2 regions of the Microbulbifer spongiae genome follow, and region 2 is predicted to be linked to the other one. Evidence: predicted binding sites of a transcription regulator. Region 2 holds the regulator's gene; the other holds the start of a gene.
The links. The regulator LexA, encoded in region 2, represses DNA repair genes until DNA is damaged. The targets are predictions, from matches to a motif close to ACTGTNTNTANANACAGT.
Positions count from the first base shown of each region.

Region 1: the regulator LexA is predicted to act here: its motif matches at 11,531-11,548, upstream of ruvC (crossover junction endodeoxyribonuclease RuvC).

Region 1 covers NZ_CP098023.1:3,530,596-3,545,949, forward strand. Annotated here, with positions in the region: gene M8T91_RS14760 (hypothetical protein) at 73-1,491, shown strand; gene M8T91_RS14765 (hypothetical protein) at 1,912-2,442, shown strand; tRNA gene M8T91_RS14770 (tRNA-Lys) at 2,508-2,583, opposite strand; gene queC (7-cyano-7-deazaguanine synthase QueC) at 2,713-3,390, opposite strand; gene queE (7-carboxy-7-deazaguanine synthase QueE) at 3,443-4,102, opposite strand; gene ybgF (tol-pal system protein YbgF) at 4,206-5,021, opposite strand; gene M8T91_RS14790 (OmpA family protein) at 5,040-5,531, opposite strand; gene tolB (Tol-Pal system beta propeller repeat protein TolB) at 5,626-6,921, opposite strand; gene tolA (cell envelope integrity protein TolA) at 6,918-7,706, opposite strand; gene tolR (protein TolR) at 7,713-8,144, opposite strand; gene tolQ (protein TolQ) at 8,165-8,854, opposite strand; gene ybgC (tol-pal system-associated acyl-CoA thioesterase) at 8,859-9,263, opposite strand; gene ruvB (Holliday junction branch migration DNA helicase RuvB) at 9,281-10,297, opposite strand; gene ruvA (Holliday junction branch migration protein RuvA) at 10,313-10,924, opposite strand; gene ruvC (crossover junction endodeoxyribonuclease RuvC) at 10,985-11,512, opposite strand; gene M8T91_RS14835 (YebC/PmpR family DNA-binding transcriptional regulator) at 11,652-12,395, opposite strand; gene aspS (aspartate--tRNA ligase) at 12,496-14,274, opposite strand; gene M8T91_RS14845 (FmdB family zinc ribbon protein) at 14,332-14,589, opposite strand; gene M8T91_RS14850 (HU family DNA-binding protein) at 14,877-15,275, shown strand.
Region 2 covers NZ_CP098023.1:1,860,560-1,875,913, reverse strand. Annotated here, with positions in the region: gene msbA (lipid A export permease/ATP-binding protein MsbA) at 1-550, opposite strand, end outside; gene M8T91_RS07975 (ExbD/TolR family protein) at 637-1,056, opposite strand; gene M8T91_RS07970 (MotA/TolQ/ExbB proton channel family protein) at 1,072-1,695, opposite strand; gene M8T91_RS07965 (DNA internalization-related competence protein ComEC/Rec2) at 1,777-4,299, opposite strand; gene M8T91_RS07960 (porin) at 4,632-5,606, shown strand; gene M8T91_RS07955 (bifunctional 2-methylcitrate dehydratase/aconitate hydratase) at 5,744-7,228, opposite strand; gene M8T91_RS07950 (cold-shock protein) at 7,735-7,950, opposite strand; gene M8T91_RS07945 (mechanosensitive ion channel family protein) at 8,224-9,345, opposite strand; gene nagZ (beta-N-acetylhexosaminidase) at 9,652-10,668, opposite strand; gene M8T91_RS07935 (TetR/AcrR family transcriptional regulator) at 10,716-11,348, opposite strand; gene M8T91_RS07930 (LOG family protein) at 11,724-12,362, opposite strand; gene lexA (transcriptional repressor LexA) at 12,523-13,128, shown strand; gene M8T91_RS07920 (hypothetical protein) at 13,201-13,458, opposite strand; gene M8T91_RS07915 (DUF6586 family protein) at 13,562-14,056, opposite strand; gene topA (type I DNA topoisomerase) at 14,053-15,354, opposite strand, start outside.

The DNA of each region.
Region 1 (15,354 bases), 1.7 Mb from region 2:
CGGTGTGCTCGATTGAACCAGCTGAATTATCAAATTCTAAAATCTCTCTAATTGACAGGAGAAGACCAGACTATGGGTTCTTCAACACATTCAAATTGGGGCCGGTTGGCAAGTTATGCACGCAAGACAGGTTTAGCTTTTCTCGCTGCCCAGATACTGGTTGCCAGCTCCGCGAGTGCTCTTGACGGTGGCACGCTGCAAGTTTCCACCTATAACGGTTGGCAAGCCTTTGAGGTGATCACTCAGGGTGACAATCCTTCAGGCGATGGTTTCGGCCATTCAATGCCGGGTATTTTCGATGGTGCAGGTGCCTTTCTGCTTAATTCCTCGACAATCCGGATTCAGGTGAATCATGAAACCGGTGATGCTTCCATTAGTGAAGTGGATGTCGACGTTGCCAATTTACAGACAGCGATCTACAACATGATTAACGCCGGAAATACCGGCGGTGTAAGTTTTGTAGTAGCTGCGCGGCAGGCCTATGACCGCTGGAGTAGCAATGGCGGGTCAAGCTGGACCAATACGTCCAGTGCCTCCAATACCAGCTTTTCCCGTTTCTGCTCAAGCCAGGCGTATGCACCAAATACGTTTGGGGAAAATCGTGGGTTTGTTGACCAGCTTTATATTACCGGTGAAGAAGTCAGTAGTGGGCGTCTGTTCGCTCTGGATAGCGCCAACCGCGATCTCTATCAGCTGAGTGGAGTCGTAGGTAGTGCTCCCGATGGTATCGGTGGTATGTCGTATGATTCCTGGGAAAACGCTGCGCTCATCGATACCGGCGAAACGCAGCATGTCGCAATAGTGCTATCTCCCGACGGCGGCTCCCGGGATATGAAGCTGTATATTGGCGTGAAGGGGCTGGATGTCAGCGGCAATGTATCCAACAGCGTTTTGGCACGGAACGGCCTGGCATATGGTAGCTGGTACTACCTGAATGCCTCCTATCCAAGCCTGGGTAATACCATTAGTGGCTTTTTTGATACCAGCGCTTCCGGAGCCTTGACCTCCAGCAAGCTGGAAGACATTGATACCAGCCCTGGGAGCCCTACTGAAGTCGTGCTTGCCGACCAGAATTCAGGCGTCTTTAATCTGAATTTCTCTCTGGTCTTCAACAGCGGATTCGATGCCGCTTCCTCCAGCTTCACCGTGACTAAAATATCCAATGAAAGCGGTTCAAACGGTAGTTTGGATAGTCCGGACAATATCGATTGGACCGCGGCAACCACCTTGAATGGCGTGGATTATCCGGATGGAATCATCTTCGTTAACGAAGACAATAGTTCTGGTGAGATCTGGCAGATGAATCCCAATGGCAGTAGCAAGTTGCGCATTGGACGGACGAATGTGGGCGCGGAATCAACCGGCATCTTCGACATCTCTGAATTGGTCGGCTATGCCCCCGGTAGCATTCTGGTGAGCAATAATCAGGGGTCACCATCTTCGATGACGGTCATGATCAACCCTAATGCGACATTGAGCGACAACTCCTGAAGTGGCCTGCCGTGTCATGAAGATGGTAGCTTGAAGATCAGTGATGTCGCGAAAAAAGGGCAGGTGTTGACCGCGAACGTATCAGGCGCGAATGGCTTTCTCTGACATCAGAGTAGGAGAGCCGGATACTTCCGGGGCGCTGAGGATACGTTCCAAGCTGGCTTTGAGGTCCACTCCCTGCCACTGTGCTGCTGAGGAAGTGCCTTTCCTCTCGCCTTGACACTGGGTTGAGCACTGATTAACCGTTTGAGGGAGTCCTTATTGCCGCAATCGATTGGCCAAGAGCCAGGCTGTCGGGGGGGTTCGAGTCCTCTCGGGGGCACCAAAATAGATTTGTAAGTCATGGAGTAATAAGCGCAAAAAGGCGATATCAACTTCCTGATATCGCCTTTTTTCATTTCACCCCGCAAGCCACACCGGTTGCTTGGGGTAAATGTCGGCGCGACCCAGAGCCGACTGGTAACTCATAGTGGCCAGACTTCTCTGGATACGTTGCCACTCGGCTATGGCATCCGCAAGTGCGACCTTTTGCGCCTGCGCCTTTCTGACCGGCGCCCGGAGGGCCTGCGCATGCTGCACAGCAAGACAGCCGAGTCCTCCGGCCGCGAGACGCTGTACCAGTGGACCGATGCCCGTTGGTGGGCCTGGGAGGCGGCCATCGCTGCCCGCCCCATCCAGGCACCGCCCAATGCCTATCTGTTCTGCACCCGTGCCGGGGAGCCCTATATCAATGAAGAGGGATTGTGCAGCGACTTTAACAGTATCTGGCGTCGCTGGCTTGATCGCGCCCTGGATGCGGGCGTCATTGAGGCCCGGTTTACCGAGCAGAACTTGCGCGCCAAGGTGGCTACGGATTCCGTGGATTTAGAGCAGGCCAGACGGCGTTTGGGACACACCGATACCACCACAACCCGGCGCCATTACTGGCTTCGCCCGGAAATTGCGGACTGAATTTGGGACAATCAGGGTTTTGTGGGACAGCTGTAAATTGCGAATGCTCTACAGGCCCCATGAAATGGTGGGTCGTGCTGGACTCGAACCAGCGACCAATTGGTTAAAAGCCAACTGCTCTACCAACTGAGCTAACGACCCTTTTCGCGGCTCCTTACAAGGAGACGCGTATCTTACGGATCTTCTGTGAAAAGACAATACCCAATTTAAAAAAAACCAACAAATTTAAGAAGTTAGGCATTTCATGTGAAAAATAGCGCCGAGTGATCATCACTGCGCATAGATTGTCGGGTCCTCAAGGCCTGCTCCGGCGAATCCCGCCGCGCGCAAGCGACAGCTGTCGCAGCGCCCACAGGCTGCACCATCGGTACGGGCCTGGTAACAGGATACTGTCAAGCTGTAATCCACCCCCAAACGTATACCTTCACGCACGATATCCGCCTTGCTCATACTCATCAATGGTGCCCGGATGGATAATCTGCGGCCCTCTACACCCGCACGTGTGGCCAGATTGGCCATCTTTTCATAGGCATCAATATAAGCAGGACGGCAGTCCGGATAACCGGAATAATCCACGGCGTTAACACCCACAAAAATATCCTGAGCCCCCAAAACCTCAGCCCAACCCAGAGCGATAGAAAGGAACACGGTATTGCGCGCAGGCACATAGGTAACCGGGATACCTGCAGTCTCCTCTTCGGGAACAGCAATAGCGTCATCGGTCAGGGCAGAACCACCGATGGCACGCAAATCCAACTCAACCAGTTTGTACGCTCGTGCGCCCAGGCTCTTTGCTACCCGCGAGGCCGCCAGTAGTTCAGATGCGTGGCGCTGACCATAGTTAAAACCCAAAGCGTAGCATTCATAGCCATCAGCGCGCGCCATCGCGAGCACAGTGGCGGAATCCAGGCCACCGGATAGCAAAATTACTGCTTTTTTTGCTGTCATCTGTTCTCCATTGACCAATACACAAGTAGTACCGCGCGATTCATCAGGCCAATCAAACCCCCGGAAGGTCTCCCCACAGTAACTTGTGCAGCTGTATCTGCAAACGCACCGGAAGGCCATCCTCCAGTATCCATTCCGCCAGTTGTCGCGCCCCCAGTTGCTTATAGCTGGGTGAGAAGAGCACCTCACCCACACGCTCTGACAAACGATACCGGTCAAGGGTAAACCTGGCCCAACCATAGTCTTCCCGGTTACAGATCACGAATTTAACCTGATCGTGTCGCGTGAGCACTTGTAGGTTTTCCATGCGATTGCGGTGCTGCTCACCAGATGCCGGAGTCTTCAAATCAACCACCCTGGAAACGCGGCTGTCCACACTGTCCACCGGCATGGCACCACTGGTTTCCAGAGTGACGGAATAGCCCTCATTGCACAGGGCTTCCAGTAGTGGCAAACAGTTTGGTTGGGCCAGGGGCTCACCGCCGGTCACGCAGATATGGTGTGCCGGGTGGCTTCGTACGCGCAGTAATACCTGTTGCAGGGCCATACGCTCGCCGCCATAAAAAGCGTATTCGGAGTCGCAGTAAGTGCAGCGCAACGGGCAACCGGTCAGGCGAACAAATACCGTCGGCAACCCACTATCACGGGCTTCCCCCTGGAGGGAGTAGAAAATTTCACTAACTCTGAGTGATTCTTTGGACAGACTGGTCATACACACCCAACACAAAAACGCCCGAAGGGGAGATGCCATCCGGGCGCGGGATCATAGGCTTTTTCTGTTCAAAAAACCAGCGGTGCTGGGTGCTTCAGCCCCATTATTGGAAGTTTTCCTTGAGATATTTCTGCGCCAGATTTGAAGCCCTGGCATCACTGGCTGCCACCTGCTCAAGCAGGGCACGGGCCTTCTGCTGATCACCCAACTGATGATACACAGTCCCCAGTTTGTAGCGACCATCCCAAACTTTGCTGGAATTGGGGTAGCCATCGAGCAGTGCCACAAACCATTCGCGGGCCTCTTCCAGGTCACCTTGAACCAGTGCTATCTCGCCCAGCCAGTAGTTGGCATTAGGGGCGTATTGGCCGTTGGGGTAGTCTTGCAGCAGTCGCTTGAATTCTGCACTGGCACCACCGTAATCACCATTGCGCGCCAAACCGAAACTGGCCTGATAGCGATCGCGCTCATTGCCACCGGTTTTGGCCTCCGGGGGCATTGAGGATACTGAAGAGTCATCCCGACCTGTAGTGCCGCCATCGGCTTCGGCCGACGGCGATGGCGTCGTGCCACCTAAGCGTGTGATACGCCTGTCCAGGTCCATGTAATCCTCGGTACGCTGCTGCTTGAGACGTTTAATCTCGTGAAGCATCTCTTCCACTGTGCCACGCAATGATTGCACTTCCTGCTGTAGCACCTGCATCTGGTAGTAGAGTTCAGCCTGGGGGTTGGTCTTGGTTCGGGAGCCTGTAGTGGTACTGCGGGCGAGCTTTGGCCCTTGGGTGCTGATGTCATCGGAGGATGAAGAACGCTCCTCCCTGCTGGCAGACAAGTCCACTACCGGAACCTGGGAGAATACCGGCGATGCCACCAATAATGCAGCTGCAGCAATCGCCAGTTTTCTAATCGTTAAAGCCATTGGCATCCATTTTTACGATTAGTTAATAACAACACGACGGTTCATCGCGCGGACAGCTTCGCTGGAACCTATCTCAGCGGGGCGCTCTTCACCATAGCTGATCACTTCCAGATTCGCCCCGTCTACACCCTGCAGCACCAAAAAGTCCCGCACGGCATTGGCGCGACGCTCACCCAGCGCCAGGTTGTACTCACGGGTGCCAAGCTCATCGGCGTGGCCCTCCAGGCGCACAGGGTTCGTAGTGCCACGCATACGGTCTGCGTGAAGAATCAGCAGCTCACGGGTTTCCGGCTTCAACAGGGACTGATCGAAATCAAAGTAAACCACATTTTCCAGAGGCGCCATCGGAACCTCTTCGATATCCACCACAGTCGTCGTTTCTTCCACTAGGTTGTTATCAACCTGGCCGGCCACCTGCTCGCTACTGCCTGTAGTGTCGGTATTGCTACAGCCAGCCATTACCGCCAAAACACAGGCCAGGCCAAGACCTGTTTTTACTGATTTCAACATAAGAAGCTACTCCACTTTTAATATTTTCAAAGATCCTGAAAAGTTTTAATGGTCTTTAAACACCCTGCACCACCAGCGCGCCCGACATCCCGTCTCAATCAACGTACGGCGACCATGCCGGTTCGCGGACATCGCCCCTATCAGAGGGCAGGTTGTATTTTACCCCGGCATCCAGCGACACCGCAGCCAAAATGCCCTTGTCGCCAAGTTTGGTCGCGTACATCAGCATAGCCCCATTTGGCGCGATGCTGGGTGATTCGTCCAATGTGGTCTCCGTGAGGACACGCATCCTGCCCGAATCGATATCCATCGTAGCGATGGTAAAGGTTCCCCGATTGCGATGCACCATGACCAGCGTCTTCCCATCAGGAGAAATACGTGGTCGCGCATTGTAGTCGCCATCAAAGGTTAAGCGGTCCACTTGACCAGTGGCAAGAGTCAATTGATAAATTTGTGGTTTTCCTCCCCTATCAGATGTGAAAACCAGCGATTTTCCATCGGGCATCCAGTTTGGCTCGGTATCAATGGAGAAGTGTCTGGTCATACGGGTGAATTGACCACTTGCCAAATCCAGTACGTAGATTTCCGGATTGCCATCTTTGGAGAGTACCATCGCCAATTTGGTTCCATCAGGGGACCAGGTCGGAGAGCTGTTTAGACCCTTGAAATTGGTTAACTGCTGGCGCTCGCCGGTGCGCAGGTTTTCGCGGAAGATCGCCGGGCGCCCGGTCTCAAAAGAGACATAAGCGAGCTCCTGACCGTTGGGGGCCCACATGGGGGACATCACCGGGGCATCGAAGCGGCGGATCGGCCGGGCACGGGCACCATCAATATCCGCACGCATCAGCACATAGCTGGGCTTGCCGCCACGGGTCTCTTCCCGCACGTACACCATTTCTGTGGAAAAGGCGCCGCGAATGCCGGTCACCGCCTCAAATATTTCATCGGCAGCGCGGTGCGCGATATCCCGAAGCTGAGTTTGTCCTCCTCGAACCTGGCGGGTAAACATCTTGTGCTGACCAAAGACATTCATCAGGTCGAAAGTCAGCAGATACCCGGAGGCCTGGGGTTCAATGCGACCGGTAACGATGTATTCAGTGCCCAAAATGCGCCAGTCCCGGAACACCACATCTTTCGGCGCCTTGGGGAAGGACAGCATATCCGCCTTGGGCACCGGGGCGAACAGCCCGCTGCGGCGCAGATCATCAGAGATAATACCGGACACATCCTCGGGCAAAACACCACTGCCGGACCAGCTGAACGGTGACACCGCAATGGGTGTAGGATCATCAATACCGCTGGTGATATCCACAACCAGTTGGGCACGTGCCTCCAGGCAGGCAGATGTGATAACAATAGCAATGAGGGTTTTTAGTAAGCTCTTGATCATTGGCGAAGATCTTCGACTATAAAGTTCAACATAGTTTTGCGTACTTCACGCTCGAATACGACCGGCTCTTCCCGGGCCAGTTCAGCCACTTCGGGAAAAACCTCCACCTTGCGAATGGCAGTGAGCACCGAGCGATCGAGTGCCGCGTTGCCACTGCCCTCCAAGATATTGGCGGCCACCACTCTTCCGGTGGGCACAAAATTGATTTGCACCAGAGTGCGCATACCGTTGCGAGCGCTCGGTGGACGGCTCCATACCGACTCTATACGCAGCTGAATCGCCTGGGCCACGGACATGACCGCCTGTTCACCTTCGTTTGCCTCCAGCAGCTCCTCTTCCTCCTGCAACGCTTCGTCAAAAGAACTCTGGCGCGCTTTCTCCAGCCGTTCTTTGCGCTCCTTTTCCTCTCTCTCTTTACGCTCTTTTTCCTGGCGCGCTTTCTCTTCCCGGGCCTTGCGCTCTGCCTCGATTCTCGCTTGGCGCTTCCTCTCAGCTGCCCGTTTCTTTTTGCGCTCCAGTGCGGCTCGGCGCTTGCGCTCAATCTCTGCCTGCTGCCTCTGCTGCGCTTCTCGCTGGGCACGCTGTTGTATCTTATCCACCTTTTTGGGTAACTTCTTCTTGGGCGTAACTGCCTCAACTGTCACCAGCCTGGCCTGTACAAACTGTGGCATGGGCTTGTGTTCAGTCCTGCGACTGGCCTCCCAGCCATAAGCGATGACCGCAATCAGGGTCCCGTGCAACAGGAGGCTGATCACAATTGCCAGTGGGTAAGCGCCTGTCTTCACTGGCACCTACCCTTGAGGTGGCTCGGTAACCAAACCGACACTGGGGGCTCCGGCCCGCTGCAATTCGGTCATGGCATTGACAATCAAACCGTAATCCGCATCGGTATCACCCCATACCAGAACCGGGGTTTTTGGCTTTTGACGCAACACCTTGGCCACCGTATCCTGGATTTCCGGAAGTGGCTTGGCCGTCTTCTCATCAGTACCCAGATTCAGGTAGTAGGTACCATCGGCGCGCACCGAGACAATCAGCGGTTCCTCGTCCGGCTCTTCCATCGGCGCCGAGGGCGCGTTGGGAAGATCCACTTTGACCCCCTGCATCAGCAGTGGTGCCGTGACCATAAACACGATCAGCAGTACCAGCATCACATCGATATAGGGCACCACATTGATTTCAGATACCAGCCTTTTCTTGCTGCCTTTGCGAAACACACTCATAGGATTCGCCTGCTCACCACTTAGCCGGAATGCACTTTACGGTGCAGAATCGAGGAAAATTCCTCGGCAAAAGTTTCGTAACTGGACAGCAGCCACTCCGCCTTGGCGGAATAGCGGTTATAGGCTATCACTGCCGGAATCGCCGCAAACAGACCCATGGCCGTAGCCACCAGGGCCTCACTGATGCCAGGCGCTACCGTGGCAATGGTAGCCTGGTGCATAGTGGCGAGACCGCGGAAAGAATTCATGATGCCCCAGACAGTACCGAACAGGCCGATATAGGGGCTGACCGAGCCCACGGTAGCGAGAAATGGCAGATTCATCTCCACTTTTTCCTGCTCCCGCGACATGGCCACACGCATGGCCCGTTCCGTTCCCTCCATCACCGCTTCGGGGCCACTACTGCCCTGTTGGCGCAGGCGGGTGAACTCGGTAAAACCGGCCCGAAACAGGGACTCCACCCCGTCTGTCTCACTCCGTTCGGCACGCTCATTGCCCTCGCGAAACAGCTTGTTCAAATCGGCACCGGACCAGAAGCGGCGTTCGAAACCATTGAGAGCCTGTTTGGCCCGGGACAGATAGAGGCCTCGCTGGATAATCATGACCCAGGAAACCACCGAGGCCAGCAACAACAGCAACATCACAAGCTGTACCAGCAGACTGGCGTTCTGAATGAGTCCCCACAGGGAAAGTTGTTCACCGGCATTCATCTTCTTAAATTACTGCCTTTAATGCTGAAAAAATGGGCCCCGGCAGGGCACAGGGTTTGTGGTTGTGGTCGGAGACACAGGCAACTTTGACCACACCTTCACAAATTAGCTCATTTTGGCGCCAGATTTTTTGCTCGAACGTCACTGCGGCACGCCCCAGTTTGCCAATCGCCGCAGTTGTGCGCAATGCATCATCGAGCCTGGCGGAACAGCGGTACCGGATCTCTGCAGAGTGCACCACCAACAGCAACCCCTGCTGCGGCATCGCCGGCTTATCATAGCCGAGCGAACGCAGCAGTTCTGTGCGCGCCCGCTCCATATACTTCAAATAATTCACGTAGTAGACGATACCGCCTGCATCCGTATCCTCTATATAGACCCGCACAGGAATACTGAAAGCCCCGTTCACCTCTCCCCCTTTGCGTTTTATTTGTCGGGTTTCGGCAAGCCGAAATGCTCATAGGCAAGCCCGGTCACCACCCGCCCCCGCGGTGTGCGGGCAATATAGCCCTGCTGGATAAGATATGGCTCCAGCACGTCCTCAAGCGTGTCCCGCTCCTCACTCACCGCAGCGGCAAGGCTGTCTACGCCGACCGGGCCACCATCGAATTTCTCAATCATGGCCAGCAACATGCGCCGGTCCAACTGGTCGAAGCCCCTGGCATCCACATTGAGCATATTCAGGGCAGCATCGGCGATCGCCGAATCCACCGAGCCATCACCCCGCACCTCCGCGTAATCGCGCACCCGGCGCAACAGGCGGTTGGCGATCCGCGGGGTGCCACGGGCACGCCGCGCTACCTCCAGGGCACCGCCCTCGTCCATGCCCACCCCCATCAGGCCCGCGGAACGGCGCACGATACGGGTCAAATCCTCAACACTGTAAAACTCCAGTCGCTGCACTATGCCGAAACGGTCCCGCAGGGGGGAGGTGAGAAGACCCGCCCGGGTAGTGGCACCCACCAGGGTAAAAGGCGGCACGTCCAGCTTGATGGAGCGGGCCGCCGGACCCTCACCAATCATGATATCCAACTGGTAGTCCTCCATGGCCGGGTACAGGACCTCTTCCACATGGGGGCTCAGGCGGTGTATCTCGTCGATAAACAGGACATCGCCCGGCTCCAGGTTGGTCATCAACGCCGCCAGGTCACCCGCCTTCTCCAGTACCGGGCCGGAGGTAGCCTTGATAGCACCCCCCATCTCCGTGGCGATGATATTGGCCAGGGTGGTTTTGCCCAGGCCCGGCGGACCGAATACCAAAGTATGGTCCAGGGCCTCTTTGCGCAGCTTGGCGGCCTGGATAAAGATCTCCATCTGCTCGCAGACCACGGGCTGGCCCACATAGTCCACCAGCGTTCTGGGGCGTACAGCGCGATCATACTGCTCTTCCTGGCCTGCGGGCCCCATAGACTGGGGCGCCACCAGACGGTCGGCTTCGATCATGAAAACAGCTCCAGATTAAGCGGGCACCATTCCCTTCAGTGCCAGGCGGATCAGGGTCGCGCTGTCGGCATCCGGCTGTTCCTTGCCGGCCCGAGCCACCATTTTGCTGGCTTCCGCGGGTTTATAGCCCAGTGCCGCCAGGGCACTTTCAGCCTCACTGACATGATTCACCTCAGGCGCCGCAGTGGCCGGAACCAGCGGGATATCATTGGTGTGATTAAAGTCCGGTGTCAACTTGTCACGCAGTTCAATAATCAGGCGTTCGGCGGTCTTCTTCCCCACACCGGGCACTTTCACCAGTGCCGCCACATTGTCTTCCGCCACACAGCGGGCCAGGGCAGCCCCATCCAGGCCCGACAAAATGGCCAAAGCCAACTTGGGACCCACACCACTGATCTTGATCAGGGTGCGAAACAGTTTGCGCTCGGCATCCCGGAGAAAACCATACAGTTGTTGCACTGTCTCGGACACCGCCAGATGGGTATGCAGCTGCACCGGCTGCCCCAGGGCGGGCAGCTCGAAAATAGTGGTCATAGGCGCGAGTACCTCGTAGCCCACCCCTTGCACGTCCACCAACAATAATGGCGGCCGCACCTCAGCCAGGGTTCCGCTCAATCTTCCGATCATATGTTATTCCAGTTTTTTGATTTTCCATCCGTGGGTGTGAGGCGCTCTCTATAAACACACCTAAACACTGAACCGGCCCCTGCGATAGCGGCTGGGCATAGCGCCACCCGCAAGCGCGGGGAGCTGCCCCGTATGCATATGACACAGAGCCACGGCAAGGGCATCAGCGGCATCCTCCTGCGGAGAAGCTGGCAGCGACAGCAGGGTTTTGACCATATGCTGCACTTGTAGTTTGTCTGCAGCACCATTGCCGACCACTGCCTGCTTGACCTTGCGCGCCTCGTATTCAGCCACCTCCAGGCCCCGGTGGGTACCGGCCACAATGGCGGCGCCACGGGCCTGCCCCAGTTTCAGGGCGGAACCGGCACTCTTTGACATAAATACATTTTCAATAGCCATTTGCACGGGCCGGTACTGCTCGGCAATCTGGCTCACTGCATCAAAAATCAATTTCAGACGCTGGGGCAAAGGGCCCTTTGGGATACGAATCACGCCGCTGGCCACATAGCGGGCACTGCTGCACTTCACATCGATAATGCCATAGCCTGTTTTTCTTGAGCCGGGGTCAACTCCCAGGATCCGGGTCAAAAGGCAGCTCCCTCAAGATCTGTATGTTTATATAGTAACGGGAGTGTCCCAAGGCGGGGGGAAAGCGTCAAGGGTGAACATCAGATGCGCCGAGAAACGTCGGGGCAGAATGGCGTCTGCCCCCTGGGGGAGCAAGTCTTCAGCCAAGTGCCTCCATCACCTCAACGGGAATATCCGCATTGGTGTAAACATTTTGCACATCATCCAGGTCTTCCAACATCTCGACCAGTGCCAGCACTTTTTCTGCACCCTCCTTATCCAGCGCTATGGTGGTAGAGGGTATCATGGCTATCTCGGCGCTATCCGGCATAAAGCCGGCTTCAGTCAGTGCATCCTTGACGGAGAGGTAGTCCTGGAATTCCGTGGTCACTTCGACGCTGCCGTCATCGTTAGTCTCAATATCCTCGGCACCCGCCTCCAGGGCCGCTTCCATCAGCGTCTCTTCATCGACTCCGGCCTCATAGTACAGCTGCCCCTTGCGCGAAAAAAGATAACTCACCGAACCATCAGTACCCAGGTTGCCACCGCGCTTGGAGAAGGCATGGCGTACCTCTGCCACAGTGCGATTGCGATTGTCGGTGAGGCATTCCACCAGTACCGCCACACCGCCGACACCGTAACCTTCATAAACCACCGCTTCATAGTGTTCGCCATCGGTATTGCCGGCGCCGCGGGCAATGGCCTTATCAATGGTGTCGCGTTTCATATTGGCACCGAGGGCCTTATCAATGGTGGCGCGCAGGGTCGGATTATCATCGGGGTTGGGACCCGCCTTGGCGGCCACGGTCAACTCTCGGATAATTTTGGTGAATACCTTGCCCCGTTTGGCATCCTGGGCCGCTTTGCGGTGCTTGATATTGGCCCATTTACTATGTCCGGCCATCCTCGTCTCTCTTCGTCTGTGCGCGGGGTGGGCAGTGGGCAACACACATTGTCCACAGCGTAAATTGGCGGGCTTGTTTCGCTGGGCCCACCGGGGAAAATCAGCGGATACTCTCTTCTTTCTGGCGCAGGCGGATATTCAACTCGCGCAACTGCCGGGCATCAACCGTACCCGGAGCATCCGTCATGACACAGGCGGCACTCTGGGTTTTCGGGAATGCGATCACATCGCGGATGGAATCACTGCCGGTCATCAGCATCACCAGACGATCCAGGCCAAAAGCGAGACCACCATGGGGAGGAGCGCCGTACTTGAGGGCATCGAGCAGGAAGCCGAACTTCTCGCGCTGCTCCGCCTCACTGATACCGAGGGTACGGAACACCACCTGCTGCATCACCTGATCGTGAATACGCAAGGAGCCGCCACCCAGCTCGGTGCCATTAAGCACCATATCATAGGCGCGGGACAGAGCACCCAATGGGTTCTGTTCCAGCTCTTCGGGGGTACAGGAAGGGGCGGTAAAGGGGTGATGCAGCGCGGTGAGGCTGCCGTCCTCATTTTCCTCGAACATCGGGAAAGCCACCACCCACAGGGGGGCCCACTCACTGGTATAGAGATTCAGGTCCTGGCCCAGTTTGCAGCGCAGTGCACCAAGGGCTTCCGACACTATCCTGGCCTTGTCCGCACCGAAGAAGATGAGATCCCCATCTTGCGCTTGCAGGCGGTCGAGAATAGCAGCGCGGGTTTCGACAGGCAGGAATTTGACAATCGGCGACTGCAGCCCGTTTTCCAGGTCGGCGCGCGCGTTGACCTTGATATAGGCGAGCCCCTTGGCGCCATAGATACCGACAAACTTGCCATAATCGTCAAGTTGCTTGCGGGTCAGCCGATCGCAACCGCCGGGCACCCTGATAGCGGCCACGCGCCCTTTCGGGTCCCTGGCAGGCCCTGAGAATACCTTGAATTCCACTTCGGTCATCAGGTCCTTGATTTCCACCATCTCCAGAGGAATACGCAGATCCGGCTTGTCGGAGCCATAGCGCAACATGGCCTGGTAATGAGTGATACGGGGGAAAGTCCCCAGTTCCACCCCCTTCAACGTCTTAAACAGCGTCCGCACCATGCCCTCGGTGATGGACATGATCTCCTCCTCTCCCAGGAAAGAGGTCTCGATATCAATCTGGGTGAACTCCGGCTGGCGATCGGCGCGCAGGTCCTCATCGCGAAAACACTTGGCAATCTGGTAATAGCGATCAAAACCGGACACCATCAACAGCTGCTTGAACAGCTGCGGGGACTGCGGCAGGGCGAAGAACTTGCCCTCGTGGGTGCGGCTGGGGACCAGATAATCCCGCGCGCCCTCCGGCGTGGCGCGCGTGAGGATCGGAGTCTCGATATCGAGAAATTCATGCGTATCCAGATAGTTGCGGATCGCTGTAGTGAGCCTGGAACGAAAGCGCAGATTGTGCTGCATCTCGTTGCGGCGCAGATCCAGGTAGCGGTATTTGAGGCGGACGTCCTCCCCCACCTCAATGTGCTCGTCCAGTTGAAAAGGGACGGTTTCGGCACTGTTGAGAATCTCCAGCTCGGTCCCATAGACCTCTACCTCGCCGGTAGCCATATTGGGATTCAAGGCCTCCGCAGCACGGGCGCGCACCCGGCCTGTAACCTTCAGCACATACTCGCTGCGCACGCGATCGGCCAACTCAAAATGCTCGGCGGCATCCGGGTCGAATACTACCTGAACGATACCCTCTCGATCGCGCAGATCAATGAAAATCACACCGCCATGGTCACGGCGGCGATCGACCCAACCACAGAGGGTCACTATACGGTCAATGTCCGCGGAACGAAGAACGCCACAGTAGTCGCTGCGCATGGATAAAATTCCCGTTATCGATGGTGAAATGGTTACCTGAGCGTACACATCGCGGGTCTAGGCCGTCTTCGCGGTTTTGTCGCCCTTGGCCTTGCCACTGTTGGCTGCATCCCCGGCCAGGTTTTTCTTGCTGCCCGTCTTGAAGTCGGTCTCGTACCAACCCCCCCCTTTCAGGCGAAACCCAGCCGCAGAGATTTTCTTGCTAAGCTCGGCTTTGCCACAAACTGGACAATCTTTGAGCGGGTTATCGCTTATGCGCTGCAGCGCCTCCATCTCGTGGCCGCAGGCAGTGCACTGGTATTCATAGATCGGCATTACTCAGTACCCGGTGCTTGAAAAAGGGAACAGAGTATACATGAGCCCTTCAGAGGGAAGAAGCCGCTCCGCCCTTTCGGCTAGCCAGGAGGCCCCCGAAGGCCGGTACAAGAGTTATAAAATGCAGAAAAACACTATTTTTCTAGTATTTTCCCGTACGGTCCTGCAAAAACTATATATACTTCCCGTTATCACCCGCTGAGACCACCGTTTTTTTGGACGCAGTGCAGCGGGAGTAGAAACACACTTACCAGACTTACACCGAACAACAAAGAAGGAAACCAGCCATGGCTACCAGGAAAGCTGCTACCAGAACAGCCGCTGCCAGAAAGGCTCCGGCTAAGAAAGCCGCACCGGCCAAGAAAGTAAAGGCTATCAAGGAGAAGTACACCAAGACCCAGATTCTGAACCAGATCGCCGAAAATACCGAACTGTCCCGCAAACAGGTCCAGTCCGTTATGGATGAATTAGGCGACATTATCGAAGGCCATATCAAGAAGCGTGCCGTTGGCGAATTCGCCCTGCCGGGCCTGCTGAAAATCACCACGGTGAAGAAGCCAGCTAAAAAGGCCCGCAAGGGCATCAATCCCTTCACTGGCGAAGAGACCATGTTCAAGGCCAAACCGGCGAGCATTCAGGTGAAGGTGCGTCCGTTGAAGAAACTGAAGGAGATGGCCGAGTCCTGATTCCCCGCCGATCCGAAAGCTGAAAACCCCGCATAAGCGGGGTTTTTTATTCCCGGACCATACAGCGGGATTGCCAATA
Region 2 (15,354 bases):
TCAACAAGCCGAGCGTGGTAAAGGATTCACGGAAAAGCACCTTGATCGCCTTGGTGATGGCATTGGTTACCTGCTCAACGTTATAGGAAACTTTGGAAATCAGGTAGGCGCCGGTATAACGGTCAAAATAGGCACTGGGGAGCTGACCGATCTTTTCGAACAATTCGGTGCGAAGCTGATGAATCACCGCGCGTGCCACGTAGGCAAGGCCGTAGCTGCCAATAAAGTTGCCCAGCGCCCGCAACACAATAATCAACAGCATCGCCAGAGGTACCAGCCAGCGCGCGGTTTCCTGGGGCATCACGCCACCGGGATAGTGGGAAGCCACAAATTTGGAGAGAAAGCCGCGCTTTTCCGAAATACCTGCCCCCACGGCATCGAGCAGCAGCTCGGTAACGGCAATCAGGCTGACGCCCATCACAGAAAACAGCAAAAACCCCAGGACTGCAACACCAAAAATGGCGATATGCGGCCGGGCGTAAATGAGTAGTCGGCGATAGGTTTGCGCCCCGTGTTGGGGTTTGCTGGGGAGCGGGGTTACTCTCTTCATACAGACCAATGAATGGACGCACCCAAACGGGGTGCATTCACGCGCGAAGCCCACCATCTGTCGCAGCCAGATACAGGCTCTGCGCGCTAGTTTTGTTCCGGTTGCCGTGTAGTAATGCTTAGGTTGACAAAGCCCAACTGTCCAGCGGCATCCAGTGCCCGAACCACGGCCTGATGGTGGGCAGTGGCGTCAGCGGTGATCACAAGCGGGCGATTGTACTCGCCTGCGGAAACTTCTGACAGTGCGGATTTCAAGGTGGTCAGCTTTTTGTTGATCAACGCCTGGCCCTCCACGGCGTAAGTACCGTCTGCGCTGATCAAAATTTCCACAGCACGGGGTTCCTCTGCCGCCTGGGGTCCAGCGGCTTCCGGCAGATTCAGCTTGAGGTGGCTCTCTTTGGTAAAAGTGGTAGACACCATAAAGAAAATCAATAGGAGAAAAACCACGTCAATCAGCGGCGTGAGGTTCACTCCATCAGACTCTTTGGCTTGGCGGCGAAAGTGCATCGGCTGCAACCTCGCTCAGGCTACAGCTTTGATGTTGCGGTCACTGTGCAAAACATCCACCAGCTTTACGGCCTCCTGTTCCATCGCAACCACAATGGAATCCACCCGGCGCTGGAAATATCTGTGCGCCATCAGCGCGGGAATAGCCACGGTCAGGCCTGCAGCGGTGGTGATCAAGGCCTGGCTGATACCTCCGGCCAGTACCCCGGCATTACCGGTTCCCTCCAGCATAATGGCGGTAAAAACCTGGATCATGCCAATCACGGTGCCGAGCAGGCCGATCAATGGCGCAACTGCTGCAATCGTGCCCAACACACCCAAATAGCGCTCGAGTTCATGTACCACTTGATTCGCAGTCTCCTCAATACTGTCTTTCATCACCTCGCGACCATAGCGGGAACTGGACAGGCCGGAGGCAAAAATGCGCCCCAGGGGGCTGGAGTCCCGCAACGCTTTGAGTTGCTCCGCCTGTACCGGATTGTTTTTCAGCCACCCCCAAACTTCACTCAACAGGGTTGGCGGCACTATGCGCTGAGGGTGCAATGTCCACAAGCGTTCAATACAGATCGCAATCACAGCAACGGAACAGAGCAGGATCGGCAGCATCAGCCAGCCACCGGATTTTATGATTTCTAACACGTTTCTCAGCCCTAAACAGCGAGAGGGATTCCGGGAGTGTATCTACTGCATAACAGATACGGGTTCAGCACTTTATCACAGCTACTCCCGGCGGCTAAGTCCTCTACCATGTCCTGTCCCATCGCTGTGACCCGCATACCAAAACCGCGCAGCGGAGCGGGCCAGGTTCACCTGGGGCTGGCCTATGCCTTCCCGCCAAGTAAATGCCACCGCGCCACTTTGCGCGGTATTGAAGATTTGCGTGCCCATTGTGCGGTAACGCTCGACCACTTCGGCATGGGGATGGCCAAAGTGATGGCGGAAACCTGCGCTAAAAACAACCCTCTTCGGCTTCGACCAAACCAGCAGACTTGTCGATGACGAAGTTCTGGACCCATGGTGTGGTGCCACTAGTAGATCCACTGGCGGGAAGTCGGGGTACCTCTGCTGTAAGTGGCTTTCCACCGCACTGCTGATATCCCCTGTCAGCAACAATCGAACCTCGCGCCACTGTACCAGGGCGACACAACTGTGGTCATTTTCTGTACCGCTCAGCGCCTCTCCCTGAGGCCAGAGCCAATCAATAGTGATATCGCCGATACTGACGCTTCTGCCGGCCACACAGGGTTCCGTTGGCACACTGGAATTACCCGCCAGCTTGAATACCAATCGCCCCGGAGCAAACAGCCTCTCCGGCAGGAAAGTCTTCAGCACCCCCTGTACACCACCGGCGTGATCCCTGTCCCCATGGCTGACAATCAGCGCATCCAGGGTGGTAGCCCGCGCCGCCGCAAGGTGAGGGACGACTATGGCGCTACCGGCGTTCCAACCGGTTGAAGACAGGGGACCCGCGTCATAGACGACATGGGCTTGTGAAGAGTAAAACACCAGGGCCAGCCCCTGACCGACATCCAGGGCGGTGAAGTGAAACCCCTGGCGCTCCGGCATCGACAAAGGCAGCAGTGGCTGGAGCAGAGGCAGCAGAAACAGCCAGCCCAGCTTGCGCCCCGGCCAACCCCGTGGTAGCAACAGCACCAGTACACCCAGCGCGGCAACCGCCAGCAGTACCGGGTCGTGCGGCGCCGCCAGGGTCTGCCAACTGGGCAGCAGGCGATCCACTGTCTCCAGGCACCTTATCAAAAGATCCAGTTGCCAGCCGGCAAACCTGAAACAGAGAAGCCCCAAGGCCGTCTCCATCAACAGAGCGCCCAACATCAGCACAGGCAGGATAAGCACACCCAACCAGGGAATCGCTACCAGGTTAAACAACATACCGCCGGCACTGAAACCGGAGAAAAAGACTGCCGAAGGCAGAATCAATCCCAGAGCTACCAGCCACTGGCTGCGCAGCAGCTGCAGAATATGGGTGAGCCAAAGGGGTTGCATTGCGGGATAGGCCTCCGCTTCCGACACCTGGGCAGTCGATACCGGCACAGGTCCCAGTGCCAAGCGCCCCCTGAAACCCAACAGCAGGGCTGCGACTGCACTGAACGACAACCAGAATCCCACTGCGTAAAAAGCCAGCGGCTGCAGGGCTAGCACCAGGGCAAGTGCCAGGGCAAAGGCAATGCCGGCACCAATACGACGCCGCCAATGCCAACCCAGCAGCAAGACCCAGGTCATCACCAACGCCCTCTGCGCTGAGAGGGGCGCACCGGCTAACAGGGTATAGATCAGGGTGCCCGCCAGAGCCAATACCACAGGCAGGACAGCGGGGGTGGTGCCTGTCAAAATACCGACGCCCCGGGCAATACCATGACCGAAAAGCAATAGAAATCCCGCGACCATTCCCACATGCAGCCCGGAAATCGCTAGCAGATGCGCAGTACCGGTCCGCTTCAGCAGATCTCGATCCGCCTGAACAAGACCGCTGCGATCGCCCAGCAACAGCGCACTGATCAGTGCTGTCCGCCCCACCGGCAGTGCGTGCAGCCTGTCGCGCAGCACACCACGCAGCGACGCGATTCCCGTACCCCGCCCCAACCACAGCGGGGTCGCATCTCCAGGGCGCACATAGCCCGTTGCATATATCCCCCGTTGCAGAAGCCATTGCTCAAAATCAAAACTGTGAGGGTTCACACTGCCCCGCGGGCGCATCAGGCGCACCGGCAACAACCAGCGGCTGTCGCCGCGCAGTCGGGGCAGAGTGTCGGCGTCGACACGATACCAGGTGAGATACAAGAGGCTACCCGCTGCAACCGGGCTTCGCCCTGTGTCCGCAGGGGTCCCCAAAACCACCGCCTGAAAACGCACACTGCCTGCCACCGACCCGCCCCATTGATCGCCGGTACTGGAGCGGATTTCCGGCAGGGATACGATTTGGACTCGAAGCAGATGGTCGGAGCCATGTCTCTCAATGGGCAGGCGTTGTTGCAGCGCTTTCTGGTTGCTCCACAAGCCCCAGCCGGCACCGGCAAGGGAAGCTGCCAGCAGTATCAGTGCGGGTCTGTAGCGAGGCCATATCAGCAGTACCAGGGCCAATGCCACATAGGCGCCCAGCAGCAGCCCTGTTTCAGGCAGTTCAGGAAGGCAACCAAGGCCTATGATGGACAGTGAAAATAACCAGAGCAGCAGGGTGGGACCCCAGAGTTGTTTCTCACCTGATACCCTCCACAAATAAGGCATATCCATTTCCCCGCAGCGCCCGCCCGATTCAATGCCTTCACATCAACAGGCGATATCCCCCATGCGCACTTGCATCAAGCCTGGGACAGCTAGAAACCCAACACAGGTACAAGCGAGGCAAAAGAAACGGGGTATCGTTAGCTTATTACTGCCGCCCGGCGACATTAGCACCTCTGAATGACACTTATCGGTCATATTATTTTAAAAAAAGTGCCATGTTTAACATTTTTGTAATATTTAGGACGCAGAATCCGCACCAGATTGAGGGGGCGCCAATACAAGTGAACGAAAAGACCCCCTCTGCCCAAAACCATAAACTGTGCGAGACGATTATGAACAAGACCGCGCTCTCTCTGGCCATCGTTACCCTGATCCCCACTGTGGTCATTGCTCAGGACGAAGGCGAAATAGTGGGTTTTTACGGCAAAGCCAATGTCACTCTGCAATCCTTCGACGAGGGAGATGGCTCTGCCACCGACGTCCAGAGCAATGCCTCCCGCCTGGGCGTGAAGGGCGAAATCGCTTTGACGGAGAGTATCAAGGGTATCTACCGTATGGAATACGAAGTGGATATGGACGGCGATGCCGAAGATACCTTTTCCCAACGCAATATCTACGCTGGCCTGGAGGGCGGTTTCGGCCAGGTTATCGCCGGCAAGTTTGACACCCCCCTAAAAGTTGCCCAAAAGAAAGTGGATCTGTTCAACGACCTGGAGGGCGACATCAAGAGTCTGATTACCAAGAGCGACAACCGCGAAGCAGACAGCTTTCAGTACACAACTCCGTCTTTCGCTGGCTTTAAAGCTTCTGCCGCTTACTTCAGCCACAAAGACGCAGTCATTGGCTATGAGGTAATCGGCCTGGATGAAGCCGGGGATGAAATACTCAGGGAAATCACACGGGAAAACGGTGTTTCCGTCTCGATTGCTTACGACAACAACGGTGTTTACCTGGCCTACGCCGTTGACCAGGATGTTGAAGAGAATGACCGTGACGTTCAGCGCTTCGTCGCCCAATACAATATTGGCCCCCTGCAGGTTGGTGCCCTTTTCGAAGACCAGGAGAAGGCTGACGGTAGCCGCCAGGAAGGTTGGATGGGCTCTGTTGCCTACAAGATCGAGCCGTGGACCCTGAAAGCCCAATACGGCCAGTCCGACATTGTCAAAGAGGATGGTAAAACCTATAGCCTTGGGGTCGACTACAAGTTCAGCAGCGCGGCCAAGGTTTTTGGTTTCTACACTGACGAAAGTGCAGAGGCTGGCTACGACCGCAACTACGCAGGCATCGGCGCCGAGTACAAATTCTAGGCGCGCTTGCCATGCTGTCGACTCCAAGTGGGAAGGACTATCTGATCACCCTACCCTGTGAGTACTCAAACAGGCGGCCACTGGCCGCCGTTTGAAGACTCGCCTGCCAATCCTTTCACCGCTGACAACACGGGCCACTAAATCACCAACAAATCCATAAAGCGATGTACCGGCAGACTGCAAAGGCGTTGCTGATCCTGGCATAACGCCAGAACCTTCTCCACTTGGCCCGAAGGAAAGCGCGAGGCCAGGTTCTGGCGGAACTTATGCTCCAGCAAGGGAATTCCCTCCTGCCGGCGACGGCGGTGTCCAATGGGATATGCCACCTCGACCTTTTTTGTTGAGCTGCCATCCCGAAAAAAAACCTGCACTGCATTGGCAATAGAGCGTTTGTCCGGGTCCAGGTAATCCCTTGAGTAGCCTCCGTCTTCAATCACCGACATTTTGTCGCGCAGCACATCAATTTCCGGATGCGCCCTATGGAAATCATCTTCGTAGTATTCAGCCTGCAGATTGCCCAATAACAGCGACACCGCAACCACATACTGGAGACAGTGGTCCCTATCCGCCGTATTCGTCAATGGGCCACGTTTGGAGATAATACGAATCGCTGACTCCTGCGTTGTCACCACAATCCTGTCAACCTCCGAAAGCCTTTCAGCCACCTGTGGGTGCAGGACAATGGCTGCTTCACAGGCAGTCTGGCTGTGAAACTCGGCCGGAAAGGAAACCTTAAACAGAATGTTCTCTATCACATAAGACCCATAGCCGCGGGAAAATAGAAACTGCCTGTCTCCCTCCACCTTCACTTTCTGATCCGCATTGGTTTTGCTAAAACAGACATCGTAAAAACCCCACTGTTTTGCACTGAGTGCGGTGGGAACGCCCATTTCCCCACGCAGTGCCATCTGCGCAAGCCAAAGCCCCCTGGATGCAGCGTCTCCCGCTGCCCAGGACTTGCGTGAACCGGTATTGGGGGCGTGCCGGTAGGTACGCAGGGCGCTGCCATCTACCCAGGCCAGGGATACTGCCGACATTATTTCCGCCCGGCTGCCACCTTTCATCCAGGCCGTGACCGCCGCTGAAGCTACCCGCACCAAGACTACATGGTCAAGGCCAACACGGTTAAAGCTGTTTGCCATCGCCAGCACACCCTGAATCTCGTAGGCTTTGACCATGGCCTCAAGCACTGTTTGCATCGACATCTGGGGGCCGCCCTGCACCAACTGCTCCCGCGACAGAAAGTCGCCCACCGCGAGTATGGCGCCCAGGTTATCGGAGGGATGACACCATTCCGCGGCCAACCAGGTATCGTTGAAATCCAGCCAGCGTATTGTACAGCCGATATCCCAGGCCGCTTTCACTGGATCCAGTTGCAACCGGGTGCCCGGCACTCGCGCGCCACCAGGTACCCAGGTTCCTTCCACCACAGGACCCAGCAACTTTGTACATTCAGGAAAACGCAACGCCAGCAGTGCGCAGCCAAGGGCATCCATCAGGCAATAGCGCGCTGCATCCCAGGCTGCATCGGAATCTATCGGGTAATTCAGCACATAGTCAGCGATATCCTGGATCACAGGATCATAATCGGGCCGGGTATTCTGCTCGACAGCGGGGTGCATAGTGGGACTTCCCTGTTGAAGAAGCGCATAGAGTGTAACTGCTGTTGATCTCCAAGCTCTTCGAGAGCGCCAACCGCCAGGACTCAAACCATGGTATCCAAAAGACACGGGTCAACCGGATACCTGTTTGATTCATATTACGCCGGGCCTTGCCGCCACTGCCACAAAATAGTGTGAAGTGGAAAAAAATCTGACACCAAAGTCTCTGCGCGCGTTTATTCACGATCACAATAAACCGTGAGGTGCGCATAACCCTCCGGCAATCACCCCTGAAATACAAACAGTACTGTTCGTTGCGTCAGCATTTCAAAGTCCTGAAAAAACGCCGCTAATGACATTTCCGCTAACGTCATTGAAATTGCCGGGCAAACCGGCCACTAGGGCATTGAACAAAATATAGAAAAGCGGGCCAAAAGACCCGCTTTTATAGAGGCGCTGGCAGAGCTGGCAGCTAACAACCACCAAACCCCACACGACAACAGTTCTTTCAACGAGCAATCCGAGAATCACTCACAGGGAACAACATCTTCCGCCAGCAGTCCTTTGTCACCTTGTTGCATTTCGAACTCAACCGCCTGCCCCTCATTAAGGGTCTTATAACCCTCACCGCGGATGCTGCGGTAGTGAACAAAAATATCTTCAGTTCCTTCTCCACAGGTGATGAAGCCATAACCCCTTGCGTTATTAAACCACTTCACAGTACCTGTAACGCGATCACTCATTGAGACAACCTCATTATTGTTATTGCGCCTACCTCTATTACCCCATGCGTAAAGAGGGACAAACGCCACCCTATTGTTAACAGACTGCACAGTGCAGAATGCTATCTTGAATCATCCTTTGGACAGAAATCCAGCGAACGTAAACTGATTTTTAGATAAAATAGCGCCAGTGTCTAGTTTTCTATGTGAAATAAATACTAGCTTTGTACCTATCCGCGTAATTAACCGTCAAAAGCCTAGTAAAGGGCAGTATTAATATGACTCCCATGTATCTTATTGTACCTGCGGCGAGCTGTCACACACCGCTTCCTGCGTTAATGAAGGAATATCGGCAATATGCACGGTAGAGGTAGGAAATGCACAGGAAGCGCCGTGGCTCTCGACAATCTTCAAGATTGATAACAAAATCTCCTGCTTAATCTCGTGAAAACGGATCCAGTCCGTCGTTCGCGTAAACGTATATACAAAGAAATCCAACGATGAGGCGGCAAAGCTGTTGAAGTTAACGATAAGTGTTCGATTGACATCTATTTCAGGGTGTCGCTGTAGCATTGCCTTTACATCTGAAACAATCGGCGCCATCAAGTGCGCGTCTTCATAACGGATTCCAATAGTTTCGAAAATCCTTCGGTTTAGCATACGAGAAGGGTTTTCTACTGCGATCTGAGTGAAAATGCTATTGGGCACATAGACCGGGCGCAGATCGAATGTGCGTATCCGGGTAAGGCGCCAACCAATATCCTCAACTGTGCCCTCAATCTCCTTATCTGGCGATCGAATCCAGTCCCCCACCGCAAAGGGGCGGTCCAGATAGATCATCAGGCCACCAAAAAAATTCGCCAGCAGGTCCTTGGCCGCGAAACCGACTGCCAGTCCACCGATCCCACCAAACGCCAGCAGGCCACTCACGCTGTAGCCCAGAAACTGCATAATCACAATGCCAGCGGTAACGGCTATAGAGGCCCTGACAAGCTTGCCGATCGCGCGTACCGTGGTTGCATCCATCGGCTTGCCGATATAGCGGGGATTGCTCAGGTTGCACTCGATACTGTGGGAGAAGCGCCAGGCAAACCAGGCCAGAACCAGGATCAGCCCTATCTCACGCACCGGTTCTGCCACAGAGAAGATTTCCGCACCGGTTGCCCGTCCGGCATACTGCGCCGCAAGCGTCAGTCCCAGTAGCCACGCCAAAACCTGCCCCGGGGGCGACAGTGCCCGCACCAGGGCATCATCCCAGGGATTTTCTGTCTTTTCAGCCCGAGCTGCGAACCGCAGGACGAAACGGCCATACATCCAGGCAACTACTGCCGCAATCAGCACGAACAGGAAGACGATCACGATCCAGGCGCGATTCTCACCAAACCAGGTCAGAAGTAAGTGCTCTACAGATTCCACCAATACCCCCTAAATGCTAACAACGTTACAGCCCCCTACCTCCTCAACGCTTCCACCTTAGGGTGGGGCTACCCTGGCACCACAGCCAGAGGTAATCTCAATACCTTATTGGCACCAAGCCAACAATCTCAGACGCAACCGCGATGGCGCTGTAACGCAGAGTCAGCCCATTTGTCTTGACGATCTCATCGGACAGGTAGGGCAGAGGGTTCACGGCCGCTGAATACCCGGAAATTCTCTAGGCTAAAACGCGTGCCATGGATACTCTGAAGAACCAACAATCCACAGCGATCCACCCGGCGGCAGTCAATGGTGCCAGGTTGAAAGCCAGTCGCGCGTTCTGTGCCAACGGGCATTCGTTTCCAGTTCAGCCCAGGCAGTGATAGAGGGCCTGCCGCGCATGGCGCTCAGGCGCACACGGGATTCTGGTTGTGGCACAAACCCCTGCAGGGCGGCGAGGGCTTCCCGGGCCCCCTCACGATTGTTGCACACTACCCCCATATCGCAGCCGGCCTCCAGGGCAGCCCGAATTCTCTCCCCATAGCCGCCAATGATAGCGGCACCTTTCATGGAAAGGTCATCGCTAATGATAACCCCGTCAAAGCCAAGGCGTCCCCGCAGGATATCCTGTAGCCAGTAGCGGGAAAAGCCCACAGGCCGGTCATCGACATTCACGAAGTGAATATGAGCCGGCATCACTGCGTCCAGCTCCGAGGTACCGATACAATCAATAAATGGCAAGGCATCGGACTCCATCACCTGATCCAGGGTGCGCCCATCCTCGGGCAATTCCATATGGCTGTCTTCAAGCACGTGGCCGTGGCCGGGAAAATGCTTGCCGGTAGCCGCCATGCCCGCCTCCCGCATACCCTGAATAAATGGGCGTACAAATGCCGTCAGGCGTTTCGGATCTGCGCAAAAACTGCGGTCACCAATAACCCGACTGTAGGCATCATCTGCATCCAAAACCGGCGCAAAACTGAAATCCACTCCCACTGCCAGCAATTCCGCTGCCAACAGCCAACCCACATCCCGCAATTGCTTTTGTGAGGCTCTTGCGGACAGGGACTGCAGGGATGGCAGACGGGTAAATTCATCGCGAAAACGCTGGACCCTGCCCCCTTCCTGATCGACAGCCAACAACAACTCCGGGCGCAACGCACGGATCGCCGCGATCAACTCCTGCAATTGGGCCCGGTTGTGGTAGTTACGCGCGAAAAAAATCACCCCTCCCACGAGTGGATGCTGCAGCAATTCACAATCCTCACTGGAAAGTTCAAGTCCCTCGATATCGACCATAATCGGTCCCAGCGGTGCGGACATAATAAGCTCCTTGAATAGTTCCGCCGCCTGAACACCCCTTTCAGAGGCTATGTTTCAACAACCTGTAGCATGGCAGCGGCAGCAGGCACCAGTCGTTCCAGGGTCTCTGGCAAACTGCTCTGCGCACCAAAATCCTCTCTCAGGATAGCCTCTATGGCATCGAAACTCGACAGTGTAAAGATGGTTGCACCCAGCATGAAGTACAGGCGCCAGTAGAAGGTGACGGGGTCTATCCCGGGGAGGGCCTCTGCCAGCAGACCGGCAAAACGGCGGTAGCTATCGCCATACCGGGACACGATAAAACGGCGCAAATGCCCCTGGAACTGCGTATAGGCCAACCCTAAAAGGCGCATGAAACGCTGGGGATCGCGACCATGTTCACCGAGGCTGCCGAGCCCCACCCGGTAGAGACTCCCCAGCAGGTCTTCCACACGCAGGTGTCGACCAGATGCAGCACACCCGTCCAGTTCTGACTCCAGCGCGCAGGTGAACGGGGTTAAAAAACGTTCAAACACCGCCTGAATCAATGCCTTCTTTGAACCAAAGTGATAATTGACGGCGGCCAGGTTGACCCCGGCCGTGCTGGTAATTGTCCTTAAGGATGTCTCGGTAAAGCCGCGCTCCGCAAACAGGATCTCTGCGGCGTCCAGTATGCGGCTAACGGTGTCCGTATGGCTCATAAGCAGTCAACCAGGATTTAAAACAGGTGTTTGATTCTGGCCAGACTAGCACACTCCACCGCCGGTCTGTCGACACCCTATTCTACTCCCACATCCCGATCAATCATTGAGGCTGTGATCAGGGGGCTAGCGGTTGGGAGCACATTGTCGATACAGACCGCTCCTTTGGAGAGGTATGATTCGCTCAGTTATGGCTAACCCGGCCGTGGCATACATTGCCGGGTCATTGCAACACAAGCGGCGCAGCCAGCAGCTCCGGGCCGGTGCGAGTCACAAAAGCAGCCCGTTCAATTGCGTTGTTTTTTAAATGCGACGCTTTGTTTGCCGATTAAAATACGAGAAGGAGGCAGGCGCAACACACGGGAAAAATTCCGCTTACTCCTGGGGCCGCATAAATTGCAGTATCAGGTCTGCCGCCTCCTCTACCGTTTCCACGATATGGAATAAATCCAGATCGCCTGCATCAATGCAATCTCGCTCCAAGACCGTATCCACCAGCCAGTTGTAGAGACCACGCCAGTAGTTTCTATCCACTAATACAATGGGAAACCGCCGCACTTTTTGTGTCTGAACCAAAGTTAATGCCTCAAACAATTCATCCAAAGTACCGTAACCCCCCGGCAGACCCACAAAGCCCACAGCGTGTTTGACAAACATAAATTTACGCACAAAGAAATAACGGAAATTTAAACTGATATCCTGATACGGGTTGGCTGTCTGTTCAAAAGGAAGCTCAATGTTCAACCCAATTGAAGTACCCGGCAGGGCAAAAGCTCCGCGATTACACGCCTCCATCAAACCCGGTCCTCCACCGGTGATTACCGAAATACCCTCTGCGGCCAATAGCTCACCGAGCTTCACACCCTGCCGGTACTCGGGGCTACTCTCGGTAAAACGCGCGCCCCCAAAAACCGTAACCGCGCCACTGAGTGCAATCAAACGCTCAATGCCATCTACCAACTCCGACTGTATACGCAGCACCCGCCATGCCTCGGCCATTTTTGCATCCAGCATCGTTCCCTCTCTGTCAGGCCTTTCAACAATCGTGTTTCATTCCCAGTTTTCATAACCAATGTAGCAGCATATACAGCGGGGGTGCATTGGGATTGCATAGACATCAATTCTGTATATAATCCCAGCAACTGTATAAAAATACAGAATACCAGGTAACCCCATGACCAATCTCACTGCCCGACAAACCCAAGTACTAGAGCTGATCAAAACCTATTTGGAAGAAACTGGTTATCCGCCAACCCGGGCGGAAATTGCCCAGGAGCTGGGCTTCCGGTCACCCAATGCCGCAGAAGAGCACCTGAAAGCCCTGGCGCGCAAAGGAGCCATTGAGATGGTCGCCGGCGCTTCCCGCGGCATTCGGATTCCCGACCACCAATCCGGCCTTCCCATCATTGGTCGTGTTGCCGCAGGCCACCCCATTCTCGCGGCAGAACACATCGAGGACTATTGCCATCTCCCTGCCAACTTCTTTCGCCCGCCGGCAGACTACCTGCTCCGGGTACACGGGATGAGTATGCGCGATGCGGGCATACTCGACGGGGATCTGCTCGCGGTACAGAAAACCGAGCAGGTCAGGAATGGGCAGATTGTTGTGGCACGTATTGACGAGGAGGTCACCGTGAAACGCTTCCGCCGCAAAGGCAACCAGGCGGCGGTGCAGTTGCTGCCTGAAAATGAGGACTTCGACATCATTCAGGTGGATATGCGGGACAACCACTTTGTGATTGAGGGGCTGGCGGTGGGCGTCATTCGCCAAACCCCTTGATTTGATCACGCCTTAATACGAAAAACAGCGGCCATTGGCCGCTGTTGAAACCTCTTCGGGGTAACCCCTCGATCAATGGATCGTATGGTTAACCGGCAGTGATTCCTCGTCTTCCTCAAAGTAACCCGGCTCCAGGTCATCCAGATTGTGTACAGCCTCAATGCCCGCTTCCAGCATAGCCCGGGCAATAGCCACCTTGTGTTTTCTCATAAACTGGAGACTCTCGGCTGAGAAATGGATACTCACCAGAGGGTCCTCCTTGTGGCCGCTGCGACGCAAAGCCACATCGCCATTGGCCAGTTCGATAATCTCAAAAGTTTCGGAGGACATTTGCTTTTCCTTCACCACAAATCAATTTGCGCCCAGTGTAACACAGGCTATTTATAAGTTTCAGTGGGCGCAGTCAAGCGAAGCAAATGGTACACAGGTACCCTTAACACTCCTCCAAACTGGCGCGCTGCCTGCGCACCAACTCGCTCAGAGCACCATGCCACTTCAGCAGTATTTCAGCAGAAAGCGCACCGGATGTGGGGGAGGCCATACTGCACAGTGGGATCAGGTTTGCCCCTTTCCGCGCGGATTCCATTGTGGGTGTGGGAGCATACTGCTGCAGCTTTCTCCAGCATTGAAGCAGCTTGCTCAACCAGCTATCTGGATCAGCGTAGAGCAAGGACAATTCCCTGGCCTCACTACTGACCACTCCCCGGCTCTTGAGACTATCCAGGACTACTTGCAATGACTCGGGCTCGAAACCCAATTGCAATTCATTTGCCAGCTCAGCGAGGTAAGCCTTGTAGGCTTTCCACAACTGAAACAGGGCCGCCTCTTGCAGGGCCCTGTTTTGCAAGGCAGATTCGCCAGACAACTGTAACAACAGCTGGCATTTGCGCAGCGCAGAGACAACCAGACCCGTATAGAGATTCGTCATTGATTACCTTGAGCGGCTTTCTTGCGCGGGGGTTTACGTCTGGCAGCGGTGCTTTTACCACCGGGCTCAACCTGCCAAGTGCCTTCGCGATAGAAAGCACGCCATCCTGTCGCTTTGCCCCCCTCTTCAGACTGCACATATTGCTGCTGCATCTTACGACTGAAACGCACCACCGTGTCCCGCCCCTCGTTGTCTTTGAGCGGGGCAGAAAAAAGGAAGCTGTACTTGGGGTCGATTTCGCTCTGGTGAGGCAGTAACTCTTTGACCAGGGGGGCGCGTGTTTCGCGTTTTTTAGGGAACTGACTCGCGGCCAGGAAAAGCCCGGTGGCACCATCGCGCAGAATATAGTGGTCATCCACTTTCAAGCACACCAGCTCCGGCATGGGCACCGGGTCCATTTTCGGCGGCGCCGGTTGGCCATTTTTCAATAACTTACGGGTGTTTTTACAAGCTTCATTGGTACAACCAAAGTACTTACCAAAACGGCCAGACTTCAGTTGCATGTCACTGCCGCACTTGTCACACTCGATCACCGGGCCATCGTACCCTTTGATCTTAAAGGTGCCCTGCTCAATTGCATAACCGCTGCAATCTGGATTGTTACCACAGATGTGGAGCTTGCGGTGCTCATCCAGCAGGTAGCTGTCCATGGCCGTGCCACATTTGGCGCAACGGCGCTTCTCGCGCAAAAGGCGGGATTCCGCTTCCTCATCTGTGTCCGCATCCACCGCCTCATCGCCGGATACCAGGTTCATGGTATTGACGCAGCGCTCCTTCGGGGGCAGAGCATAACCGGAACAGCCCAGGAATACCCCGGTGGAACCCGTGCGAATTTGCATATGGCGTCCGCACCTGCTACAGGTAATATCCGTGTCAGTCGGAGTATTGCGACGCATGCCCTTATCGGTAGACTGCGCCTTTTCCAGGCGAGCGGAGAAGTCCCGATAGAACTCATCGAGTAACTGTTTCCAACCTTTCTCCCCCTCGGCCACCGCATCCAGGGACTCTTCCAGGTTCGCGGTAAAACCATAGTCCATTAAATTTTTGAAGCTTTCACTGAGGCGATCGGTAACAATGTCGCCCATCTTTTCCGCGTAGAAACGCCGGTTTTCCAAACGCACATAGCCGCGGTCCTGAATGGTGGAAATGATTGACGCATAGGTGGAGGGCCGGCCAATGCCGCGTTTTTCCAATTCTCTCACCAGGGCCGCCTCACTAAAACGCGCTGGGGGTTTGGTGAAATGTTGTTTCGGGTCCAATTTCTGCAGGGCGAGCCTGTCGCCGACTTTTACGTCCGG